DNA from 3 places in the Novosphingobium gossypii genome. Region 3 is predicted to be linked to each of the others. Evidence: riboswitches for the same ligand, from Rfam matches in the RefSeq annotation. Region 3 holds a riboswitch; each other region holds the start of a gene.
What was found. Region 3 has a riboswitch for cobalamin ahead of GGR40_RS21895 (TonB-dependent receptor plug domain-containing protein). Riboswitches for the same ligand answer to the same signal wherever they lie in the genome.
Positions count from the first base shown of each region.

Region 1: it holds a riboswitch for cobalamin, as region 3 does, so the genes downstream of both, GGR40_RS13350 (cobalamin biosynthesis protein CobG) here and GGR40_RS21895 (TonB-dependent receptor plug domain-containing protein) in region 3, are expected to answer to the same signal.
Region 2: it holds a riboswitch for cobalamin, as region 3 does, so the genes downstream of both, GGR40_RS07530 (PepSY-associated TM helix domain-containing protein) here and GGR40_RS21895 (TonB-dependent receptor plug domain-containing protein) in region 3, are expected to answer to the same signal.

Region 1 covers NZ_JBNPXM010000006.1:217,024-220,294, forward strand. The annotation lists gene GGR40_RS13345 (precorrin-8X methylmutase) at 1-63, opposite strand, end outside; gene GGR40_RS13350 (cobalamin biosynthesis protein CobG) at 63-1,178, opposite strand; cobalamin riboswitch at 1,389-1,606, opposite strand; gene GGR40_RS13355 (TonB-dependent receptor plug domain-containing protein) at 1,729-3,271, opposite strand, start outside.
Region 2 covers NZ_JBNPXM010000002.1:464,492-467,762, reverse strand. The annotation lists gene GGR40_RS07535 (TonB-dependent receptor) at 1-383, opposite strand, end outside; gene GGR40_RS07530 (PepSY-associated TM helix domain-containing protein) at 400-1,512, opposite strand; cobalamin riboswitch at 1,774-2,029, opposite strand; gene GGR40_RS07525 (aldo/keto reductase) at 2,123-3,112, opposite strand; gene GGR40_RS07520 (amidohydrolase family protein) at 3,120-3,271, opposite strand, start outside.
Region 3 covers NZ_JBNPXM010000023.1:14,405-17,675, reverse strand. The annotation lists gene GGR40_RS21895 (TonB-dependent receptor plug domain-containing protein) at 1-1,538, opposite strand, end outside; cobalamin riboswitch at 1,724-1,969, opposite strand; gene GGR40_RS21890 (efflux RND transporter permease subunit) at 2,213-3,271, opposite strand, start outside.

The sequences.
Region 1 (3,271 bases), on a different contig from region 3:
GCGGATGATGGCGAAGGACTGGCGATAGATCGCGGCGCCGTCCTTCTCGTAGACATGCGGCATCAGGAAGCTCCAAGGAGGACGAGGATTTCGGCGCTGTCCAACCCCCGGTACAGCGGTTCGGCATCGGCGCGGGCAGCGAAGGCAAGGTCGTAACGGCCATTGTGGCCCACTACGGTAACGTCGGCGGGGCGCGAACGGGCGCACCCCTTGCCGCAGCCGGAAACATGCAGGCCGCCCTGCACGCTCGTGCAAAGCAGCCGCGCCAGATCGCGCGTCTCCACGCTGGCTTGCGGGCAGACGGGTGCGCCCGGGCAGGCATCGACGCGCAGCAGCGGATCGGCGGGATCGGTGGTAAGACCGGGAATGTCTGGCAAAGTCGCGCCCTCGACGAAAAGCATACGCCGCGGCGTCAGACGCAGCCCGGTGACGCCCGGCGTCCGCATCAGGTCCAGCAGCACGCGCGCCTCGATCCGCGCAAAGGGCACGCCGAAGACGATCCCGCCGGGCCGCTCACCCGGCAGGATGGCCGGCAGCGCAGGGGCGGGACGGGCGTCACCAGCGGCCCAGTCGGGAAGCGGCGTATCGTGCCGGGCCATCCGCCGTGCCGCCGCGCCGCCACTGTCGACGAACCAGCGCGTCAGGGCCAGCAAAGCATCGACCTCGCTACCGACGCGCAGCGTAACACCCCGATCCCGTCCGTCCGCGCGCAGCAGCAGGCTGCCGTCACCGGCGCGCTCGATCCGGAAATCGCCGGGTTCGCACGCCAGCGCCAGACCTTCGCCCGCGTCGATGACGAAGCCCACCTTGCCCGGAAGCTGCGAAAACTCCTGCAGCCGATCGCGCAGTTCGCCAGCGATGCGCGCGGTGTCGTCGCCTGCCCGCCAGTCCGGCGCGGCGAGGATATTGCGGCGGCTTTCCTGCTCCCCATCACCGTCGACGATGTTGGCAGCGCAAAGCTGCTCCAGCAGCCTCGGCCAACAGGCCTCCTCAACGCCGCGGATCTGGAAGTTGGCGCGACGGGTCAGGTCGATCTGGCCGTTACCGTAAGCCAGCGCGGCCTCGCACAGGGCCTGCACCTCGACAGCGCTCATCCGGCCCAGATGCGGCTTTACCCGTACCAGCAGTCCGTCCCCGGCCATCATCGGATGCCAGGCATCGGGGCACCAGCCCCGCACCTGTCCTTCTCCTTGCGCCGTCACAGGCAACCCACCCCGCGCGCCGGGCCGAACCAAGGGACGGGGCTTATCGGCAGACGCCGACCGACGCGGGCCGACGGGCGGGCGCAAAAGGCACCCGGCGACGCGCGCACGTGCAGCCCCGGCCGCACCGCTTCGTCGCCCAGACGGAAGAACAACCGTGCCGTGACCATCCCCTGGACCAAGGCAAGAGCGACCAGTGCGCCGGCAGGTCTCCTGGCTCGCGGGTCACAGCTTGATGCACGCCTTCCCGGACCTTGCGGCCCAGTGGCTGCCTCCCTGAAGGAGGCGAGTGCATCGCGCTATCCGCTCACAGTTGCAGGGACAGCCGCGGATTTGGGAGCCAGGCCCCCGCACCGCATTCCCGATTAAGCCCCGTGAAGGGCACCGGCACGATCATGTCCGGCCAACGGATCGCTCCGCAGCCGGACCTGCGCCTTACAACGAACTTGCGCGGTGACCAACCGATTCCGTCGCGAATGAACCAGGGTCCGGGCGGCCGCCGTTGCGAGCCGCCCGAAGGCCGATGCTACATGGTGACCTTGGCACCTGCGTACATGTAGCGGCCCACGAAGCTGATCGGGTAGTTTGTGGACGCGATCGAGGGTTCCTGGTCGAACAGGTTGTTGGCGCCGACGAAGAAGCGGAAACGCTCATCCACGTCATAGGCGACGTAGATGTCGTGCTGCCACTTTTCCTTGTAGCGGAAATACCTGGGATCGGAGATGTCTGGGTTGGCGGCCAGTTCCTCGATCGTGTAGCGGCGCGTCTTGCTGAACCAGCTGACACCGTAGTTCACCGTCAGCTTGTCCAGCTTCCAGGTCACGTCCGCGGTCGCGTTCCACTTGGGATAGTACGATTCCTCGCGGTCCACATCGACTGTCGCGCCCGGCGTCGGGATGAACTCAAGCTTGTTGAGGTAGCCGCCCACCAGGGTCACGCCGAACGATCCGGCCCGCGCCGTGTCGAACGCATAATTCAGCTTGATGTCGGCGCCCGAGGTACGGAAATTGGCGACGTTCTGGGGCTGCACGAACCAATCCGAGATATAGCCGGTGCCGGGGGTGCGCGTGATGTTGGAGCAGTAAACGTTGTCCAGCGTCGGCTGATCGACACAAAGTTCCGCGATTTCTTCGGCGGTGGGCGTGTTGATCGCGTTCTTCAGCTTGATGTCGTACCAGTCGAACGAAGCGACCAGCCCGGGGATGAAGCTGGGGCGCACAACCACGCCGGCAGTCCAGGTCCGCGCGGTCTCTTCCTGCAGGTTGCGGTTGCCGCCCGAGAAACCGGGAAGGCTGACCGTTGCCGCCGGATCGTTTTCGGGGTTGAACGCCGCGATCTGAGCGGGCGAAAGCCCCGCCGCCTGCAGCGTCGCCTGGCAGTTGGCCACGCGGTATTGGGTGCCCTCGCCGATGAACACCGGGTCGCACGGATCGCTGATGAACGAGAAGCCGCCGTTGCGCGGGGCGAACAGTTCGGAGATGTTCGGCGCGCGCACGGCTTCGGACCACGTGCCGCGGAAAGTCACGTCGCGGATCGGGGCGTAAGTACCATCGACCTTCCAGGTGGTGGTCTTGCCCACCGTCGAGTAATCGGAAAGGCGCAGCGCCGCACCGAAGCTCAGGTTGTAGGCGAACGGTACTTCCTTCAGGACCGGCACCGAAAGCTCCGCGAAGGCTTCCTTGACGTCGAAGCTGCCGCGTTCCGGCAACTGCAGCGAGAAGTCGGCCAGTGCCCCCTGCTGCAGCAGCGCATCCGGGGTAAACTGGCTTTTTTCCTTGCGATATTCGCCGCCCAGCGCGAACCCGACCGGACCGCCCGGCAGTTCGAAGAACTGACCGAAATCGCCCGAGATCGAGCCGGACACGACATGCTGCTGGATCTTGGCGCGGTTCATGATGTCCGCGTTGATCCAGTCCACCGCCGCCTGATCGCGCACGCCGTTGCCCACCAGGTTCAGCGGGCGGCAGCCGCTGCCGGCACCGGGCGTGAAGGTGGTCGCGGGCGCATCGAAGTTGTTGGGGTCGATGTTGCCGCCCACCAGGTTCGAACGGCATACGACATTGCCCGTG
Region 2 (3,271 bases), on a different contig from region 3:
GATGGCTGGTGGATGCCGTCGTAGTTGTGCGACACGGAATTGCCGCCAAAGCCGCGCCTCGACACAGTGCCGGGCGAGCCGCCGGTGTCGATGGCAGTGACGCCCGGCGCGCTGTTCAGTGCCTCGTTCGAGGTGCGCAGACCACGTTCCAGAAACCGGTCCTGCGTCAGCACGTCGAGCGTCGCAGGCGTTTCGCGAACGGTCAGGTTCAGGCGCGAACCGGTCTGCGAAGGTGTGTCGAGCACGATCTCGCGTGCGCCGCTGACGATGATGGTATCGCCGGGCGCGGTATCCTCTTCGTTGGCCATGGCGGGCGATGCCGTCATCATGCCAAGCATGGACAGCGCCAGCGCCGTGTGAGAAACGGACGTAATTATTACCATTGGATTTCCCCCTGTCTTAATTTGAAACCTTGCGGTGAACCGCTGCTTGCGACCGCTGGCGATGGGCCGAAAGGCGGGCCTGCTTGCCACGCCAGCGGATCAGCCCGGTGATGAAGAGAACCGCCGGGACCAGCCCCAGCAGCGCCACGATGATGCGCCCGACCAGGCCGAACACCTCGCCGCTGTGGAGCGGGTAGAACCAGGCCTGGATGCGATCCCCGGCGGAATCTCGCGGGCCATCGTGGATCGCCAGCACCCGGCCATCGTAACGATCGACCCAGATCTGGCTTTTGGGAAAGCGCGTGCCCGGCTCTCCCGCTTGCCAGAAGCGGATTTCATAAGCGCCCTCGGCCCTCGACGGCACTTTGATCCAGCGCAGATCGGCGTCCGGACGTGCGGCGCGCGCGGCGGCGAGGGCTGCATCGACGGGGATGCGCGGCCTGCCGTGCTCTGGATCGGAAACGGGCTTTGGCAGCGGGGAGGGCGCAGAAAACATCTGCAGCAGCGGCCTGACTTGCCAGGGCAGACTCATCGCTGTGGCCGTGGCCGCCACGATCAGCAGCAGCCCCAGACTGCCGATGCCCAGCAGGCGGTGCGCGTCGTGGATCGTGCGCTCCAGCGGACCGCCGACCCGCAACGCCACCCGACTGCGCAGCGACCGCCCCGACCGCCACCACAGCACCGTGCCCAGAATCAGCAGGGCCATGACCGCCAGCCCGACAATGCCCATCACGGTGGCGCCGGTGCGTCCCATTAGCAGCCGATAATGCAGTTCATAAAGCCACGTCGAAACGGTCCCGCCCCAGCGCACGTCGCGCACGACCGTCAACGTCGCAGGATCGAGCGACACCATGCGCTGGCCGCCGTGACCGGGCAGGCGGCTGGTGATTACGCCGCCTTCGGCGGGCAGTTCGATGTTCCAGTCCCCCCGCTCCGGCGCCTCCATCTTGTGCAGTGCGCGGTAGACGCCCTCGTAGCTGTGCGGCCTGACGCCGGGCGATGATTGCAGCGCGGGCAGGGCGATGCGTTCGATCTCCTGATAGAACGCCAGATACGACCCCGTCAGCCCGCACATTGACAGCACGAGGCCGACCGTCAGCCCCAGCCAGGCATGAAGCCTTCCGGCCATGGATCTTACAGACCTGCTGCCTGTCCTTCTTCGCACTTCGTTCCCCTCAAGCGACGGCGACACCGGCAGCACGATCTGCCGGTGGCCAACAAGTTCGAGAACGGTCGGATACCGTTACAGGTAGCCCTGTAACGGTTGCGAATGCACGGGTTCCGGGCGCGCGAAGACGCCCGGCAAAACCATGCCGTCGACGGTCCGACCGCCAGCTTCCTGTCGCTCAAACGGAGTTCACCGTGCCGCGGCCATCCCCTGGACCAGGGCAAGAGCGACCGAACGCCGGCAGGTCTCCTGGCTCACGGGTCATCGCTTGATGCACGGCCTTCCCAGGCCTCGCTTGTTTCAGCGTCCGGCCCAGTGGCTGCGGCATGGGCGCCTTGCCCTGCCGACCATATGCATCGCGCTCACCGCTTACAGTTGCAGGGACAGCCGCGGATTTGGACGGCCTTCACAGCGGAAGGCGTCCGCACCACGTTCCCTATTAAGTCCCTTTCGGGACACCGGCGCGATCGACCGGGGAGCGATCCCCGGCGCGTGACGCCTAGTGCAATCGCATCGCGACAACAAGCGGCTTTGTTGATTTCAAACGCGCCGAAGCGCAGCGAGGGCTGCTTCAAGTGCCGCTTGTCAGCCCCTGCGCCTCCAGCGCGGCCCAGAAGTTCTCCGGGATCGGGGTGGCGGCCAGCGTGGTGGTGGCGTTCAGTTCGGCGGGCGAGGCGACGCCGGGCACCACCGCTTCCACCACCGGGTGACGCAGCGGAAACTGCAGCGCCGCCGCGGCCAGAGGGATGCCGAAGTCGGCACAGATATCCTCGATCCGGCCTACCTTTTCGACCACGGCGGCGGGCGGCGCGCCATATTCGTAAGGTGCCGGAGAGCCGCCCCGGACGCCCCGCGCCAATATCCCCGAGTTGAATGGCGCCCCGGCGACAATCCGCACCCCCCGGCTGGCGCAAAGCGGAAACAGGCGGTGCAGCGGCGACTGTTCCAACAGGGTATAGCGCCCCGCCAGCAGGATCACGTCGAGGTCGGTATGCTGCAGCACTTCCTCGCACACTGCGGTTTCGTTGACGCCCAGCCCGATGGCCTTCACCGCGCCCCCGTCCCGCAGTTCGTGCATGGCGCGCAGGCCGCCGTCTAGGAAACGTCGCATCTGTGATGCGTGCCCATCGCCATGGGCATAGCGACCGATGTCGTGGGCCAGCAGGATGTCGATCCTGCCGCGCCGCAGCCGCTTCAGGCTGTCCTCGAAGGACTGCATGACGGCATCGTAGCCATAGTCGAACACGCTCTCGAAGGGTTCGGGAGAGACGAAGCCCTGCCGCACCGAGCCAAGGTCCGCGTCCGGGACCGGGTCCAGTCGCCGACCGACCTTGGTGGAAATAACCGCGGTGCCGTTCGGGTCCAGCACGGCCAGCGCATCGCCCAAGCGACGCTCGCTGAGGCCGAATCCGTAGTGGGGAGCCGTGTCGAAATACCGCAGGCCCGCCGCCCAGGCCGCCTCAACCACAGCTCGCGCGTCCCCCTCCGTCACCGGGCGATAGAGATTGCCGATGGCGGCGGAACCGAAGCCCAGCTTTCCGGGAAGTTCGGGCATCGTCATGGTCGCATCATCCCAGCCCGTAGAATTCGATGGCGGCACCCGCGAAAAGGCGGTCGCGAGCGGCGTCGTCCAGATCTGCCACGAGGGCCAGCGTCGCATCCACCCACTCGCCATATGTATCGCCCATATGAAGCAGTACGGGCCAGTCGCTGCCCCACA
Region 3 (3,271 bases):
TGCGAGCGGACCTTGCCGTCGAGGTTGGCGTAAGTGCCGTTTGGATAGGCCGGGTTGTCGTAATCGTAGTCGATCATGTTGGTGATGCGGCGATTGAAGTAGGTCGCTTTCCAGCCCAGCGTGACCGCGCCTGCCGGGAAAATTCCGCCCGCGGAAAGGTTGAGGTTGAGGCTCTGCTCCGGGCTCAGGTTCGGGTTGCCGATCTCGCAGCAGGGGTCGTTGCCATAAAGCTGCGAGGCGTCGGGAAGTACGAAGGAGGTGCCGCCGTTCGCCTCGACATAGAGCGCGTCGGCAAAGTCGTAGCGGCCGGACAGGTTCCAGATCGTCTTCTTCGCCCCGTCCGTGCGGTTGTAGCGCAGGCCCGCGGCAAGGCGGCCCTTCGAGGAAATCTCGTCGGTGGTACGGACCTGGAAGATTCCGGCATGGACCTGCTCGCTGGTCGGCGCGATCAGCAGCACGTCATCACGCCCGCTGAAGTTCTGGAAATCATAGCCCAGCAGGTACTCGAGGCCGGGATGGAGATGCAGCTTGACCACCGCGCTGCCGCCCCAATCGCGATAGCCCCAGAACGTGCCTGCCGGGTAGATCACTTGCGGTTGCAGGTCGGGAAGCGAATTGCGGATCTGGACGTAGGCCGTCTTCCAGTCATGGAAATAGCCCTTGAGGAAGAACTGCACGGCGTCGCTGCCGGTGTAATCGAGGCGGACGCTGGCGATTTCCTCGTTGCGATCGTTGCGGCTCTCGCGGATGCGCGTGGGCGAGAGGTTGTCGAGGTTGGCCTTGGTGTGCTGGTACTGGGCATTGAGCACCAGATCGGGGGCGAGGTCGTACTGGTACTTGAGACCAGCCGACCACAAGTCGTAGCCGAGGTGGCGATCGGTGAGGCTGGGCTGATAGGCGCTGTAAGGCGTGTAGCCTTCCGACCGGTTATGCGAAGCATAGGCCACGAAGCGGTGGTTGCCTGCCGCGCCGCGCAAGTAGCCATCTACCGTGGTGCCGCCCCAGGAATCCACGGAGGCATTGACCTGGCCGTTAAAATCGTCGGTAAAGCCGCGCGTCACCACGTTGATGACACCCGCCGAAGCCTGCGTGCCGTAGAACAGGCTTTCCCCGCCGCGCAGCACTTCGATACGCTCGATCATGCTGGCAGCAAGCGTGTCGTTGGGCGATGTTCCGCCATAGAGGCGGTTGTTGAGGCGGATGCCGTCCATCGTCCAGAGCACGTCCTGCGTGCGCGAACCCTGCAGCGACACATCGACGTAGGTGAACGGCCCGTTACGGGCGCGAATGTAGAGCCCAGGTACTGATTCCAGCGCCTTGACCACGTCTACCGCGCCGCTGCCCTTGATCTGCGTTTCGCTGACGGTCACCACGTCGTTGCCGTAGCGGGAAAGCTCTTGCGGCAGCGTTTCTTCAAGGCTGGTGCCGGTGACAACGATGGCCTGATCTTCACCGGTTTCCTCGGCACAAACCTGCGTGCTCCAGGCAAGACCAAGCGCCACGGCAAGCGCCGTGTGCGAAATTGTAGCGAACTTCATCTTATCCCCCTGTCGAGCGCCATGCGATCCGGAGCAGGGGTCTGCCGTTCACGAACGGCCGGCGCACCGACCGGCCGGGCGCCCATAACGAAGGGACGACCGCTCAGCGCACCGTGCGGCCCCTGCCGCTGGTTCGTCGCTCAGACGGAGAAACACCGTGCCCTGGCCATCCCCTGGACCAAAGCAAGAGCGACCGGACGCAGGCAGGTCTCCTGGCTCGCGGGTCATAGCTTGATACACGGCCTTCCCAGGCCTCGCAGGATTTAGCGTCCGGCCCAGTGGCTACGGCAGGGGCCCTTGCCCTGCCGCGTGATGTGTATCTCGCTCACCGCTTACAGTTGCAGGGACAGCCTCGGATTCGAGGATCGCAACCCTCTCACCGTGTTCCCATTTTAAGCCTCTTTCGAGGCACCGGCGCGATCTTGTCCGCCATCCCTCACGGGGAAAACGGATGAGACGAGCTAGCCGGAGAGCGCACTGCGCGCAAGCGGGATTTGCCAGGAAGCCGACCTTTCCGGCGTAAGCCGGAGCAGTGCCCCTAAGCACGGGCCACGCCGATTTGATAGGATTCCTTTAGGCCAGCAAACGCAGCGCATTGATCACCATCATCAAGTTCCTTCTCCTCAATGGCTGGGGAGGAAACCATTCATTGGGCGACTTCCTCCCACAGTCCATCAGTGAGCCTTCGGCGCGACGTTAGATCCATCGGGCTGGCGCTGCGGTTCACCGAGCGGTACGTCCTTGCGACCGTACCGCGCATAGAGCGTAGGCAACACGAACAGCGTCAGCAGCGTGGCCGAGATCAGCCCGCCGATGACAACCGTGGCCAGCGGCTTTTGCACTTCGGCGCCTGCACCCGTTCCCAACGACATCGGCACAAAGCCGAGGCTGGCAACGAGCGCGGTCATGACGACCGGACGCAGGCGCTGGATAGCCCCGGTTCGAGCGGCTTCTGCCCGATCCATGCCTTTGCGCATTAGGTCCTGGATCGAGGAGACCATGACAAGGCCGTTGAGCACCGCGATGCCCGATAGCGCGATGAAGCCAACGGCTGCGGCGATGGAAAAGTCCATGCCACGCAGGAACAGCAGCAGCACGCCGCCCACTAGTGCCAAGGGCACTCCGGTGAACACGATCGCAGCATCGCGTACCGATCCCAGCGCGCCGTAAAGCAGAAGAAGGATCAGCGCGAAGCAGGCCGGGATCACGAGTTGCAGGCGGTCGCGTGCGGAAGCGAGGTTCTCGAACTGGCCACCCCATTCCAGATAGCTGCCTGCAGGCAGGCGGACATCTCTGGCGATGGCAGCCTGCGCATCGGCGACCACGCTGCCCACATCACGGCCACGCACGTTGGCCTGAACGACGACACGGCGCTTGCCGTTCTCCCGGCTGATCTGGTTGGGCCCATCGACGACGCTGATATCCGCGATGCTGGAGAGCGGCACGAACTGCAGGCCGGCCCCGCTGGAGGAAACCGGAACCTGCACCTGCTGGAGCAGCCCGATGTCCGAACGCTGGGTTTCGGAGAGACGGATCACCACCGGGAAGCGGCGGTCGCCTTCGAAGATCATGCCAGCCTCGCGTCCACCGAGTGTCGCAGTGACGATGTCCTGCACATCCTGCGCCGTGACCCCGAGCCGTGACATGGCGTCGCGGTTGACGCGAATGTCGAGCATGGGAAGGCCCGTGGTCTGCTCCACCTTCACGTCGGCAGCGCCCGGCGTGCGGCGAAG